2 regions of the Rhizobium sp. NXC14 genome follow, and region 1 is predicted to be linked to the other one. Evidence: riboswitches for the same ligand, from Rfam matches in the RefSeq annotation. Region 1 holds a riboswitch; the other holds the start of a gene.
The links. A riboswitch is a leader RNA that binds a small molecule or an ion and turns the genes downstream of it on or off. The one in region 1 is predicted to bind FMN.
Positions count from the first base shown of each region.

Region 2: it holds a riboswitch for FMN, as region 1 does, so the genes downstream of both, NXC14_RS13950 (6,7-dimethyl-8-ribityllumazine synthase) here and NXC14_RS08350 (DMT family transporter) in region 1, are expected to answer to the same signal.

Region 1 is NZ_CP021030.1:1,705,746-1,712,379, forward strand. It holds gene lon (endopeptidase La) at 1-2,394, shown strand, start outside; gene hupB (DNA-binding protein HupB) at 2,601-2,876, shown strand; FMN riboswitch at 2,993-3,144, shown strand; partial or broken gene NXC14_RS08350 (DMT family transporter) at 3,337-4,232, shown strand; partial or broken gene NXC14_RS08355 (esterase-like activity of phytase family protein) at 4,325-5,985, shown strand; gene NXC14_RS08360 (IS110 family transposase) at 6,164-6,634, shown strand, end outside.
Region 2 is NZ_CP021030.1:2,813,880-2,820,513, forward strand. It holds gene NXC14_RS13920 (iron ABC transporter permease) at 1-522, opposite strand, end outside; gene NXC14_RS13925 (ABC transporter substrate-binding protein) at 543-1,511, opposite strand; gene NXC14_RS13930 (adenylate/guanylate cyclase domain-containing protein) at 1,642-2,739, opposite strand; gene NXC14_RS13935 (hypothetical protein) at 2,983-3,207, shown strand; gene NXC14_RS13940 (hypothetical protein) at 3,286-3,594, opposite strand; gene NXC14_RS13945 (SRPBCC family protein) at 3,768-4,214, opposite strand; FMN riboswitch at 4,399-4,541, shown strand; gene NXC14_RS13950 (6,7-dimethyl-8-ribityllumazine synthase) at 4,621-5,055, shown strand; gene NXC14_RS13955 (VOC family protein) at 5,202-5,891, shown strand; gene NXC14_RS13960 (DUF1194 domain-containing protein) at 6,033-6,634, opposite strand, start outside.

The DNA of each region.
Region 1 (6,634 bases):
AGCAGCACTGCCTACCCTGTTCTGCCTTTGCGTGACATCGTGGTTTTCCCGCATATGATCGTGCCGCTGTTTGTCGGACGGGAAAAGTCGATCCGTGCGCTCGAGGAGGTCATGGGCTCGGACAAGCAGATCATGTTGGTGACGCAGATCAACGCCAGCGACGATGATCCGGACCCTTCGGCGATCCACAATGTCGGCACCGTGGCAAACGTGCTGCAGCTGCTGAAGCTGCCTGATGGCACCGTCAAGGTTCTGGTCGAAGGCCGCGCCCGCGCCGAGATCGACACTTATACGAGCCGTGAGGATTTCTATGAGGCGCTCGGCCATGTGCTCGAGGAGCCCCATGACGATCCGGTCGAACTGGAAGCCTTGTCGCGCTCGGTCGTTTCCGAATTCGAAAGCTATGTGAAGCTGAACAAAAAGATTTCGCCGGAAGTGGTCGGTGCCGCCAGCCAGATCGACGACTATTCCAAGCTCGCCGATACGGTCGCCTCGCATCTGTCGATCAAGATCACCGAGAAGCAGGAGATGCTGGAGACGACGAGCGTCAAGCAGCGTCTCGAAAAGGCTCTCGGCTTCATGGAAGGCGAGATCTCGGTGCTGCAGGTCGAAAAGCGCATCCGCTCGCGCGTCAAGCGCCAGATGGAGAAGACCCAGCGCGAATATTATCTCAACGAGCAGATGAAGGCGATCCAGAAGGAGCTCGGTGACGGCGAGGAAGGCCGTGACGAGATGAGCGAACTGGAAGAGCGCATCTCCAAGACCAAGCTGTCCAAGGAGGCCCGTGAAAAGGCCGAGGCGGAGCTGAAGAAGCTGCGCCAGATGAGCCCGATGTCGGCGGAGGCCACGGTCGTGCGCAATTATCTGGATTGGCTGCTCGGCATTCCGTGGGGCAAGAAGTCGAAGATCAAGGCCGACCTCAACAATGCCGAGAAGATCCTCGAGGCCGATCACTTCGGTCTGGACAAGGTCAAGGAACGCATTGTCGAATATCTCGCCGTGCAGGCTCGCGCCACCAAGATCAAGGGCCCGATCCTCTGCCTCGTCGGCCCTCCGGGCGTCGGCAAGACCTCGCTCGCCCAGTCGATCGCCAAGGCGACCGGCCGTGAGTATGTCCGCATGGCGCTCGGCGGCGTTCGCGACGAAGCCGAAATCCGCGGTCACCGCCGCACCTATATCGGCTCGATGCCCGGCAAGGTCATCCAGTCGATGAAGAAGGCGAAGAAGTCCAACCCGCTCTTCCTGCTCGACGAAATCGACAAGATGGGCATGGATTTCCGTGGCGATCCGTCTTCGGCCCTGCTCGAAGTGCTCGATCCGGCGCAGAACTCGACCTTCATGGACCACTATCTGGAAGTCGAATACGACCTGTCGGATGTGATGTTCATCACGACCGCGAATACGCTGAACATCCCTGCACCGCTTATGGACCGCATGGAGATCATCCGTATCGCCGGCTACACCGAAGATGAAAAGCGCGAGATCGCCAAGCGGCACCTGCTGCCGAAGGCTATCAAGGAACATGCGTTGCAGCCGGAAGAATTCTCGGTCAGCGACGATGCCCTGATGGCGATCAGCCAGCAGTACACCCGCGAAGCCGGTGTCCGCAGTTTCGAACGCGAATTGATGAAGCTCGCCCGCAAGGCGGTCACCGAGATCATCAAGGGCAAGACGAAGTCCGTTCACGTGACGGCCGCCAACATCGCCGACTATCTCGGCGTCCCGCGCTTCCGCCATGGCGAAGCTGAGGGCGAGGATCAGGTCGGCGTCGTGACCGGCCTTGCCTGGACGGAAGTCGGCGGCGAGCTGCTGACCATCGAAGGCGTGATGATGCCGGGCAAGGGCCGCATGACGGTTACCGGCAATCTGAAGGACGTCATGAAGGAATCGATCTCGGCGGCGGCTTCCTACGTCCGCTCGCGCGCTGTCGATTTCGGCATCGAACCGCCGATGTTCGAAAAGAACGACATCCACGTGCACGTGCCGGAAGGTGCGACGCCGAAGGATGGCCCGTCGGCCGGTGTCGCCATGGCAACCGCCATCGTTTCGATCATGACCGGCATCCCGGTCAACAAGCATGTGGCGATGACCGGTGAAATCACCCTTCGCGGCCGGGTGCTGCCGATCGGCGGTCTCAAGGAAAAGCTGCTTGCGGCGCTTCGCGGCGGCATCAAGAAAGTGCTGATTCCGGAAGAAAACGCCAAGGACCTGGCGGAGATTCCGGATAACGTGAAGAACAGCATGGAGATCATCCCGGTCTCGCGGATGGGCGAGGTGATCAAGCATGCGCTGATCCGTCGGCCGGAGCCGATCGAGTGGGATGGCACGGTGGAAACGCCCGTCATCACGTCGGTCGAAGGCCTCGACGATACGGGCGCAACGATCGCGCATTGAGTGGCGTTTGCCACATTTATGCCCGATTGAAGCAAAAGACGCAAAAAGGCTGGCGGAAACGCCAGCCTTTTTTGTGAAAACGTCATGGAGACGCTTGCTTTTCCTTGATTTGCAGGGCTTTTGGGTTCCCGGCGGGCCTGATGAAACCTATTCTGCGCCTAGCTTACATTTGAGTCGTTTCATACCATTTAGAAAGGGGTGGAAACATGAACAAGAATGAACTCGTGTCCGCAGTGGCCGAAAAGGCAGGACTGACGAAGTCTGACGCGGCTTCCGCTGTTGACGCGGTTTTCGACGTTGTCCAGGCCGAACTCAAGAACAAGGGCGATATCCGCCTCGCTGGTTTCGGCAGCTTCACCGTTTCTCATCGCGCTGCAACGAAGGGCCGCAACCCGTCGACCGGCGCTGAAGTCGATATTCCAGCCCGCAACGTGCCGAAGTTCACGCCCGGCAAGGGCCTGAAGGACGCCGTCAACGGCTGATTCATCATCCGCCGGCCGTAAACGAGAACGGCTGAGCAGGTTTTCGAGGGGTTCGGCGCTGCCGGACCCCTTTTGTTTTGCCGCTTGCCGTATGCAGCGCTTTGTCTTACCAACAATGCTGTTCTCAGGGCGGGGTGAAAGTCCCCACCGGCGGTAAGGGCTGTGGCCCGAGCCCGCGAGCGCCTTCTCAAGCTTCGGCCGGGGAAGGGTCAGCAGATCCGGTGCGATTCCGGAGCCGACGGTATAGTCCGGAAGAAAGAGAATGAGCATGGCCGTGAGCGGGCAGGGGACTGCCGGCCCCTGCGCGCCGTCGCCTCATGCGTCCTGATTTATGTTGGTCGCCTGCATAATTCCTTAAATCGGAATCGATTTAAGGATGAATTATGCAGCAATTAAAAGCGCTACAGCGTCCTTTGCGCGTCTGGAAAGACGCGCGGCGCTGTAGTTCTGGATGGAAGACATGAATCAGATTTCCCTTACAATGCCGCGTTCTCGCGCCTTTTGCCGGCGCTGCTTTCATGGTGCTTGGAGGCGTGGCCTTCTCGCTGCTCAACGTCTTCACCCAGTGGCTAACCATGAAACTCGCCTTTCCGCCAGCCTCCGCAGCCTTCTGGCAATATGCCTTTGCCTTCCTCTTCTCCTTGCCCTTCCTGCGTAAGCCTTGCGGCGATGCGTACCGACTATCCCCGGCGGCACGTCGTGCGCGTCCTCTTTGCCGCGCCTGGTGTCGAGGCCTGGGTTTCCGGTCTTGCCTCAGTGCCGATCTGGCAGGCGATCGCGCTGGTCATGACCTCACCCTTCTTCATCATTCTCGGTGCCCGCCTGTTCCTCGGTGAGCGCGTCGGCCCGGCCCGCTGGGCAGCGACCGGTGTCGGCTTTGCCGGCGTGATGATCATCCTCCAGCCATGGTCTGATAGTTTCACCTGCGCAGCGCTCCTGCCGGTGCTCTCGGCACTGCTCTGGGGTGCCTCCTCGCTCATCACCAAGGGCCTGACCGGTATCGAGAGGCCAGAGACCATCACCGTCTGGCTGTGTGTGCTGCTGACGCCGATCAACGGCGGTCTGGCACTTGCGGCGGGCTTCGCCGTACCGACAGGCACGACACTCGCGCTCTTCCTTGTGGCGGGCCTCCTGACGGTCGTGGCGCAATATCTGCTGACCCTAGCCTATGCCAGTGCTGACGCCGCCTATGTCCAGCCATTCGATGATCTGAAGCTGCCGCTGAACGTGCTCGCCGGCTGGCTGTTTTTCGGTTATGCGCCGGCCGGTTATCTCTGGCTGGGCGCCGCGCTCATTCTTTCAGCGTCGCTCTTCATCATGCAAAACGAGATGCGCCGGGAAAGGCAGCCGGCCTGACGCCGACCTCTGAAAACTCGCGGACTGTCATGTCTCTGTCATGGCAGTCCCGCAAAACCCCTCTGTTCGATCTTTCGACATTGGGGGATTTCATGACAATTTTATCGCGCAAGGCAGCGCTCGCTGCCGTGCTTCTCGCATCCGTTGCCGTCCCGGCCGCGGCCGAGCCGGTTTTCAACCGCATCGCCTCCTTCCCGGTCGCCCAGAACCTGCCTGCTGACAAGGACAAGCTGTCGCCGACATCCGCGGAAATCATCACGTCATCATCGACGCCAACACGGCTCAGGTGAAGACCCACTTTACCGCCGGCAGCGTCGATCTCTCCGGCATCGACACGAAGCGCGACGGCGCCCTGAAATTCTCGAGCGAATCGAAGGGCGTGCTGCGCGAGCCGGACGCCGTGAAGTGGCTGGACGACAACCGCCTCGTCGTCGCCAATGAAGGCGACTATCAGGGCGGCTCGCGCGGCTTCACCATCTTCGACAAGACGGGCAAGGTCCTCTACGAATCGGGCGCATCCTTCGAACGCGCCGTCGCCCATATCGGCCATTATCCGGAAAGCCGTTCGGGATCGAAGGGCGTCGAGCCGGAAGGTCTCGAAGCCGCCAAGTTCGGCGATGACCAGTATTTCTTCCTGCTTGCCGAGCGCGCCTCGGTCGTCGGCGTCTATAAGGATACCGGCGCCGACCCCGAACTCGTGCAGCTTCTGCCGTCGGGCATTTCGCCGGAAGGCGGGGTCGCTATCCCCCAGCGTAATCTCTTTGCGACCGCAAATGAACTCGATCTCGGCAAGGACGGCGGAGTGCGCTCGCACGTGATGATCTACGAGCGCTCGGAAGGCGAAAAAGCTTATCCACAGATCGTCTCCGCCGAGAAGGACGGCAATCCGATCGGTTTCGCAGCGCTTTCGGGTCTCGCCGCCGTTCCCGGAAAACCGGGCATGCTCTACGCCGTCAGCGACAGCGTTCTGGGCTCGCAGCCGACGATCTACACGATCGACGCCAGCAAGAAACCGGCCGTGATCACCGACGCCCTCGTCGTCAAGCGCGACGGTGGTCCGGCCCAGAAGCTCGATATCGAAGGCATTGCGGTCGCAGCCGACGGCTCCTTCTGGCTCGCCTCGGAGGGAAACAGCGAGCGCCTCGTCCCGCATGCGCTCTACAACGTCAATGCCAAGGGCGACATCAAGGCCGAGATTGCTCTGCCTAGGGAACTCGCCGCCAACGAAATTCGCTACGGCTTCGAGGGTGTCACCATTGTCGGCACCGGCGACGATGCCACGCTCTGGATGGCCGTCCAGCGCGAGTGGGGTGACGACGAGAAGGGCTTCGTCAAGCTCGTCTCCTACAATCCGAAGAAAAAGGAATGGGGCGCCGTGCGCTATCCCCTCGACAAGACGGAAAGCGGCTGGGTCGGCCTGTCTGAGATCTCCGCCCACGGCGACAACGTTTACATCATCGAGCGCGACAACCTCGTCGGCGACGCCGCCAGGCTGAAGAAGCTTTACAAGGTGGCGATCTCGGAACTGAAGCCCGCCAAGCTCGGCACCGAACTGCCGGTCGTGAAGAAGACCGAAGCACACGACTTCCTCGACGAACTCAAGGCCGTGACGAACGGCTATGTGCTCGACAAGCTCGAAGGCTTCACCTTCGACGCCTCCGGCAAGCCTTACGCTGTCACCGATAATGACGGTGTGAGCGACTCTTCCGGCGAGACCTTGTTCTTTCCGGTCGAACTGAGTGCCACGAACTGAAAGCTGCCCCTTGCATGTTCAATTCGCGCTGATTGATGATCGGTGCGCACTCCGGCGGATGGCCATCCGCCGGAGTGCGGACGGCCGGGACCGCAGGCCCCTTGGCTTGAACCGGGGATGAGATTGGTCCGGCCGTCCTCGCGTTTGTCCTGAACAGATGATGGGGAGCAAGTCCCGCATGCAAGGCAAGGTTTCGTTCCAAGAAGACGCGATGCCGGTAGTTTATGCCGGTGTGGACGTGAGTAAAGAGTGGCTTGATGTTCATCTGCATCCGCTGGGCGAAAGCCGGCGGTTTAGCAATGACAAGACCGGCATCGACCAGCTGAAACGGCTGCTGGCCAGGCATCGGCCCAAAAGCATCGTGATGGAGGCAACCGGTAAGTTCCATCGCCCCGCCCATCACTCGCTTTGGCTCGATGGCTTTGCCGTCGCCGTGGTCGATCCGTTGCGCGCGCGCATGTTTGCCCGCGCCTGCGGCTATCTCGCCAAGACCGATCGGCTAGATGCCCGTTTCCTGGCGCTCTTGGCCGAGAGCCTGCGCCCGCCGGCCGACACGCCGCCAAGTCCTCACATCGAGGCCTTGCAGGAGCTGGTCAATGCACGATCGGCAGCCAAATGCGACATCACCGCCCTGCAGAATCGCAGCAAG
Region 2 (6,634 bases), 1.1 Mb from region 1:
CGATGCCGATTGCGGCCCGGTCAAGAGCAGCACATAGGTGGTGATCGCGCTTAAGAACAGCGAGACGCTGACGCCGCCGAGCGCGAGCTGCAGCGGCCGCCCCTGCCCGCCGCGCGAAACGCAGAATGTCACCGAGGCAGCCAAGACCCCGCCGGCAAGGCCGATGAAGGGATAATAGGCAGGCGAAAGCCAGGGCAGATAGACGAAGCAGCAGACGATCGGCGCGACCGCCCCGGATGTCACGCCGGTAATGCCGGGATCGGCCAGCGGATTGCGCGTCAGCGTCTGCAGCAAGTAGCCGGAAACGGCAAGGCCCGCCCCGCCGGCGGCCGCCGCCAGGCTGCGCGGCAGCCGCAGCGTCCAGACGAGGACAGATTCGAGCTTGCCGTCGGGCGCCAGGAGCACGCGCAGCGCTGTCTCGGCCGAAAGCGTCTTAGCGCCAACCAGCAAGCCGAGCATCGCCGCCAGCATCGCGGCCGCGACAATGAGCCCTATGGCCAGGAATGATTGCCGGGGGCTCATCGCAGGCCTTTTCCTTGGACTTAGTTCTGCAGTTCGGCCGGGATCAGCTTGGCAGCCTCGGCCTTGACATCGACAGCCGGGAACGTGTCGGGGTAAAGGTAGTGCGCAGCCTCGCGCAGCACGATTTCGCGGGCGATCGGGCCGTTGGTCTCGACCCACTGGTCGCCGACGTAGAAGACGCGGTTGTTCTTGACTGCCGACAGCTGCGACCAGATCGGGTTGCTCTCATGCGGGCGATCCGGGCCGGAATCATAGACGAAGATGACCTCCGGATCCTTCTCGAGCATGGTTTCGAGGCTGAGGTCGATGCCGAACTCGCCGCCCGGAGTTTTCGGCCCCGGAACATTGTCGCCGCCGATCGCGGCGACGATCGAGGCCGAGGTATTTTCCGTGTGGAAGGCGAAGGGTGTCGCGCCGCCCCACATGATCAGGAAGCGCGGGTGAACGCCCTTCGGCGCCTTGGCGGCAAATTCCGCAAGATGCTTGCGGAATTCGGCGTTCAGCTGCTCGCCGCGTTCGGGCTGGCCGAGCAGCTTGGAAAGGGCGGCGGTCTCGCTGTAGCTCTCTTCGAGCAGTTCCATATTATAGGCGACGTAGGGCGCGATGTTTTGAAGCTGCGCCGCATTGCCGACCGTATAGCGGCGGATCGCGACGATCAGATCCGGCTTGGCTTCGGAGAGAAGTTCCAGATTGGGCTTAGCGCGCTGGCCGATCTGCTTCATTCCGGAAGTCCGGCCCAGCAGGAATTCGGGCTCGCGGCCTTTCGTCATATAGGTGCTGGCGACCGGCTTGATGCCGAGTGCCAGCGCGACGTCATCTGCGAAATAGGAAATCGAGGCAAGGCGCTTCGGCTGTGCCGGAACCTCGACGGTGACGCCGCGATCGTCGACGACCGAGACTTTCTTGCCGTCATCGGCCTGCGCGGCCCCTGCCACGAGCATTGCGGACAGGCCGAGGGCCGAGAAAAATTTATGTACGTATCGAGTCATATCTGAAAACTCCCCTCTGACCGGCAGAGGCTTTAGCCAAAAAAGCGGAGTTTAACAATCATGATTCTTTTGCGCTGTTTCTGGGAAGGGACGGCACTGCTTGCACAAGCGGACAGTTCTCATCTCAGGCTCAATCCTCAGCCAAAGTGAAGACGGCGCACGGCTCGGCGATGCCGCGCAGGGCGTGCTCGCCGAGCGGCGTCAGCGCGGCCTGGGTATTCGCCGCCACGGCGCCTGAGATCAGCACGCTGTGGCCGAGCGGCTTGCAGAGCCCTTCCAGCCGGCTGACCAGATTGACCGCCGGGCCGATGGCGGTGAAGTCAAGCCTGTCGGCGGCGCCGATATTGCCCCAGAGGATTTCGCCGAAATGCAGGGCGGCCCCGAAGGGCAGCGGCGCCAGCCCCTCAGCCTCACGCATCCGATCGAGATGAACCATGCCGGCGCGGCAGGCGGCGACAGCCCGAAGCGCCGCCTCACAGGCCTCTCGATCAGCTCCGGCCCCGTTGCCGGAAGCAGCAGTGACGGGAAAGATCGCCAGCACGCCGTCGCCGATGAATTTCAGCACCTCGCCGCCGAAGGCATGCACGGCGCCGGCGACGCGGTCGAAATAAGCGTCGAGCGCGGATATCATCGCCTGCGGCTCCGTCACTTGGGAAATCGCGGTGAAATCCCGCAAATCGGCGCAGAGAAGAGCGGCGCGAATGGTTTCGCCGGTCCCCCGGGCAAGCGCACCCGACTGAACGCGAGCCGCACTGCGCCGGCCGAGGTAGGCTTCCAGCAGCGCCGCCTGCGCTTCCCGCGCCGCAAGGGCTGCGAGCGGCGCCGCAGCAAAACGCGCGACGTCCTGCAGCCGCGCGGCTTCATCAGGAGAAAATTCGTCCGCCCCTGCCCCCTTGCCGATGCCCGCCCAGCCGAGCACGGCGCCGTCCCGCGAAGCTCCAATCCTCTCCTCCCAAACCGGCCCGAGCCCGGCTAGCCATTCGCGCCCGGCATCGCTTTGCGGTGCGGCGGCAAACCCCAGCGCCTCGATGACGGCTCCGGTTTCCGCCCGCCACAGCCAGCTACGCCGCGCTATGATCGGATGCGGCACCGAAAGTGTCAGCGCGCCGCCGGAAAGCTCCAGGCCGTCGGCCAGCAGCCGGCGCCCGAGCTCGGCCAGAAACCGTTCGGGGCCGGGCGAAGCCGCAGCCTCGTCAATCAGCCAGGCAATGGAGGAAGGCAGATCCATGGGTTAACATTGGCATTTGCAACAGGACGCGGGCAACCCCGGGACATCAGCCTGACACCTGTGGTGGATTTCCTATCGGCACTTGCCCCCGCCGAGTCCCTCCGCAACCCTGTCAACCCCACCTCCAAACAAGTCTGTGGAAAACCATTCATCACGGTGGAAAACAACCCAATAAACACCTTTAAATTGCGCGACATTGATTCGATTATGTGCGAACTTGTCATTAGCGATTGAGGGGTTGCTATGGGCACGACATACTGGCCGAAAGACCCGCTGGACGGGAATGACATGACGTTGCTGACGTCGATCCTTCGGCGCTGGTGCGCGCGTTATGGGATCGAGTTTACAGCCGAAGAAAGCAAACGGAAGGCGAAGGAACTCGTCGAATGGTTCGAGTTCGGTGTCAAGGATCCGGCCGAGCTCGAAGAGCTGATCGACGGAAAGCACTGGCTCGTCAGCCGCATCTGAGCGCAGCGTTATTTCAGCTGATAAAGGCCGGGCGAAACATCGCACCGGCCCTCGTTCGTTTGCCTCTGTCAAAGAGTTTTAGTAGTCATCGCGCCAGCGACGTTCGCGGTCCCAGCGCCCCTCATAGCGCCAGCGCGGGCCATCCCAATCGCGATGACGCCGCTCCCAGCCCCAGCGGGGCGGACCGCCATAGAAAGCTACAGGCGGCGGGCGGCGCCAGTTGCGCCGGCATTCGCCCCAGCGGGTCAGATGCCAGCCGCGACCACAGGCGTAGTCGACCTTTGTGACAGTGCTCTCAACCTTGATTGCCCCGATCGGCATCGCCTGAGCTGTGCCAATCGAGAAGCTGCCAGCGAGCAAGGCAGCCGCGATAGAAAGTGCCTTCATCGAAAACTCCATTTCATCCAGCCGCAATCACCTTAGGACCGCCAAATTGAACTGGAGATGAACTGCGCGTTCATGTTGCGGACGATAAAGCAGCACTTTTTTTGACCGCAGCGGACCGTTCTTCCCGTAGCGTCAAGCGCTTGGGGAGCATCCCGTCGCCTGCCGAAAACCGTTCATGTCCTTCCGTAAAAAGGATCTGGACCCGGGTCCCGCCCGACCGCGACTTCCGTGAGCCGGCCGAGATAATGCGCCCAGCCCTCCTCATGACCGGCGCATTGCTCCGCACTCGGCAGACCGCTGTGGGTGAGCCGCAAAAGCGTTCCTCCTCCTTGCTCGATCAGGTCGATCTCGACCAGGCTCGATCCCGGCGGCACCACCTCGCTGCCATCCCAGCCGAAGCTGTAGGCAAGCCGATGCACCGGCACCACCTCGCGAAACGAGCCACGCGCAAAACGGGCGCCGGTGACGTTGACGAGATAGAGCCCACCCGGCTCCGGCTCGACCTCGGCCTCCGTCCCCATCCAGCGCAGGATCTTCTCGGGATCGGTCATCAGTGCAAACACCGCCGCCGGCGGCGCCGCAAGATGCGCCTCGCGGCGCACGACGAAAGATTCTGGCATCGCTCTCTCCCATGATTGCTGCTCTACCCCTCAATGAGGCCGAGCAGCATGCTTTTTCGACATGGATGTCCTCAGCGGAAGCATGTAGGTGGATGCGCGCGCTGCGCAAGGGTGATGGGGCACGTGCCCTTCGGACGAAAACGTCTTCCCTATTGCCAGCCCGCCGCCTTGGCCCTATTGTCCGCGCCGTTCTCAGGGCGGGGTGAAAGTCCCTACCGGCGGTATGCAGTTTCGATTGCGAGCCCGCGAGCGCCTTCCTCGGAAGGGTCAGCAGATCAGGTGAGATGCCTGAGCCGACGGTCATAGTCCGGATGAAAGAGAACGTGCGCTGCTGCTGCCCTCCGGGCTGGCTGCGGATGCTCGTGATCGCCTTGGGTGATGTGTCTGTACGCCAAAGGAGATTACCATGACACCCACCCGTTATGCCTTCGTCAAAGCCGGCTGGCACGCCGATATCGTCGACCGTGCGCTCGAAGGTTTCCAACAGCTTGTTCCCGCCGAACAGATCGACGTATTCGACGTCCCCGGCGCCTTCGAAATGCCGCTGCTGTCGCGCGATCTTGCCGCGAGCGGGCGCTATGCCGCCGTCATTGCCGCCGCCTTCGTCGTCGATGGCGGGATCTACCGCCACGAATTCGTCGCCCAGGCCGTGGTCGATGGCCTGATGCGCGCCGGCATGGATACCGGCGTTCCGGTGCTGTCGGTCTCACTGACACCGCATCACTATCAGGAAACGGAGCATCACACGCAGATCTACCGCGCTCATTTCGTCGAAAAGGGCCGCGAGGCTGCGCGCGCCGCTCTGATGATCGGCAAAACGCGCGCCGCCCTTGCTGCTTAAAAGCTAGCGCAACAGACGGCGGGATGGCCCGCCGTCTTCTTCATGTCGACAGAAGAATTGATTCGACGCTCCACCCGGGCTGTGGTCCACTCGATCCCGACATGTATCGCCATTCTTAATGCGTCCAAACCTCAAGGGAGCTGAAGATGAGCAATGCAATGCGCAGTGAACCCCCAACCGAATCCATGAAAACACGACCGGTCGACACCAAGCTCGAAGTGGTCGTCATTCCCGTTTCCGACGTCGACCGTGCCAAACGTTTTTACGAGAGCCTTGGCTGGAGGCTCGACGCCGATTTCGCCAATGACGCCGATTTCCGCGTGATCCAGTTCACCCCACCGGGCTCCGGTTGCGCGATCATCTTCGGCAAGAATGTCACCGCCGCCGCTCCCGGCTCCGCCCAAGGCCTCTATCTCATCGTCTCCGACGTCGAGGCCGCAAGGCGCGATCTCATCGCCCGCGGCGTCGAGGTGAGCGAGGTCTTCCACGATGCTTCAGGCGTCTACGCCGGCAAGGACGAGCCCTATCTCTTCGGGCGCCTGCGCATCGCCGGCCGCGACCCCGACCACCGCAGCTATCGTTCCTTCGCCTCGTTCAAGGATCCCGATGGCAACGGCTGGCTGTTCCAGGAAGTCACCACACGCCTGCCAGGACGCATCGACGCCGATGAGACGGCCTTCTCGACATCGAGCGACCTCGCGGCCGCCCTCCGCCGCGCCGCCGAGGCCCACGGCGAACACGAGAAGCGCAATGGCGGCAAACACGACGAGAACTGGCCGGACTGGTACGCCGAATACATGGTCAGCGAACAGGCCGGCAGGCAGCTGCCGTTATAGGTGGCGGCACGGAGCAGCCGCCTTGCCCGTCGGCACCTCAAGGTGAGGCTCTTCGAGTGGCAGATGCTTTCTTCTTTGCTTTGTCGGTATGCCATGTGACAACCACACGGCATACCCTCTCCGGGCTCATCAGGTCGCGACTCACCGATCGAATATATCCCGCCACTGCTTCTCGCCTATTAGACAGTCCGCCGTCGGCGCGTCGGCGGCTATCCTCTCCACCGTCGGCGAGGGTGAAATGCCGCTGATCTCGAGCACCAGCTTGCGGCGCACGGCGATGGCGAAATCCTCAATCCTGTGGACCGGCAGCACGAAGCTGCCGGGGCCGCCGATCACGCAATCGGCGTAATATTTGTCGAGCCCTCCGGGAGCATCGGAAGGACGCAGCATTATCGCCAGCCCGTTGATGATCATGCCCGACGCCACCGCCTTGTCCCTGGTGCCCGTCACCGGGCTGCCGGAATTGTTCGGACCGTCGCCGGAGACGTCGATCACCTCACGCCTGCCGCGAAAGGGTCCGGTGGTGATCATGCTGGCGCCCTGATCGATGGCTGTTGAGATCGAGGTGCGCCGTTGCGTGGCTATCGGCCGGGCGCCAAGCTTATCGGCGAAGGCGATCGCATCCGCTTCCGTCTCAATCACCTGCCAGTCGATCATCGAATCCTGGACGACATAGCCCGCCCATTCGAAATAGCTGATGGCGATGCGGCCGGTGAGCCCGCCCTTGACCGCATCGATGAATT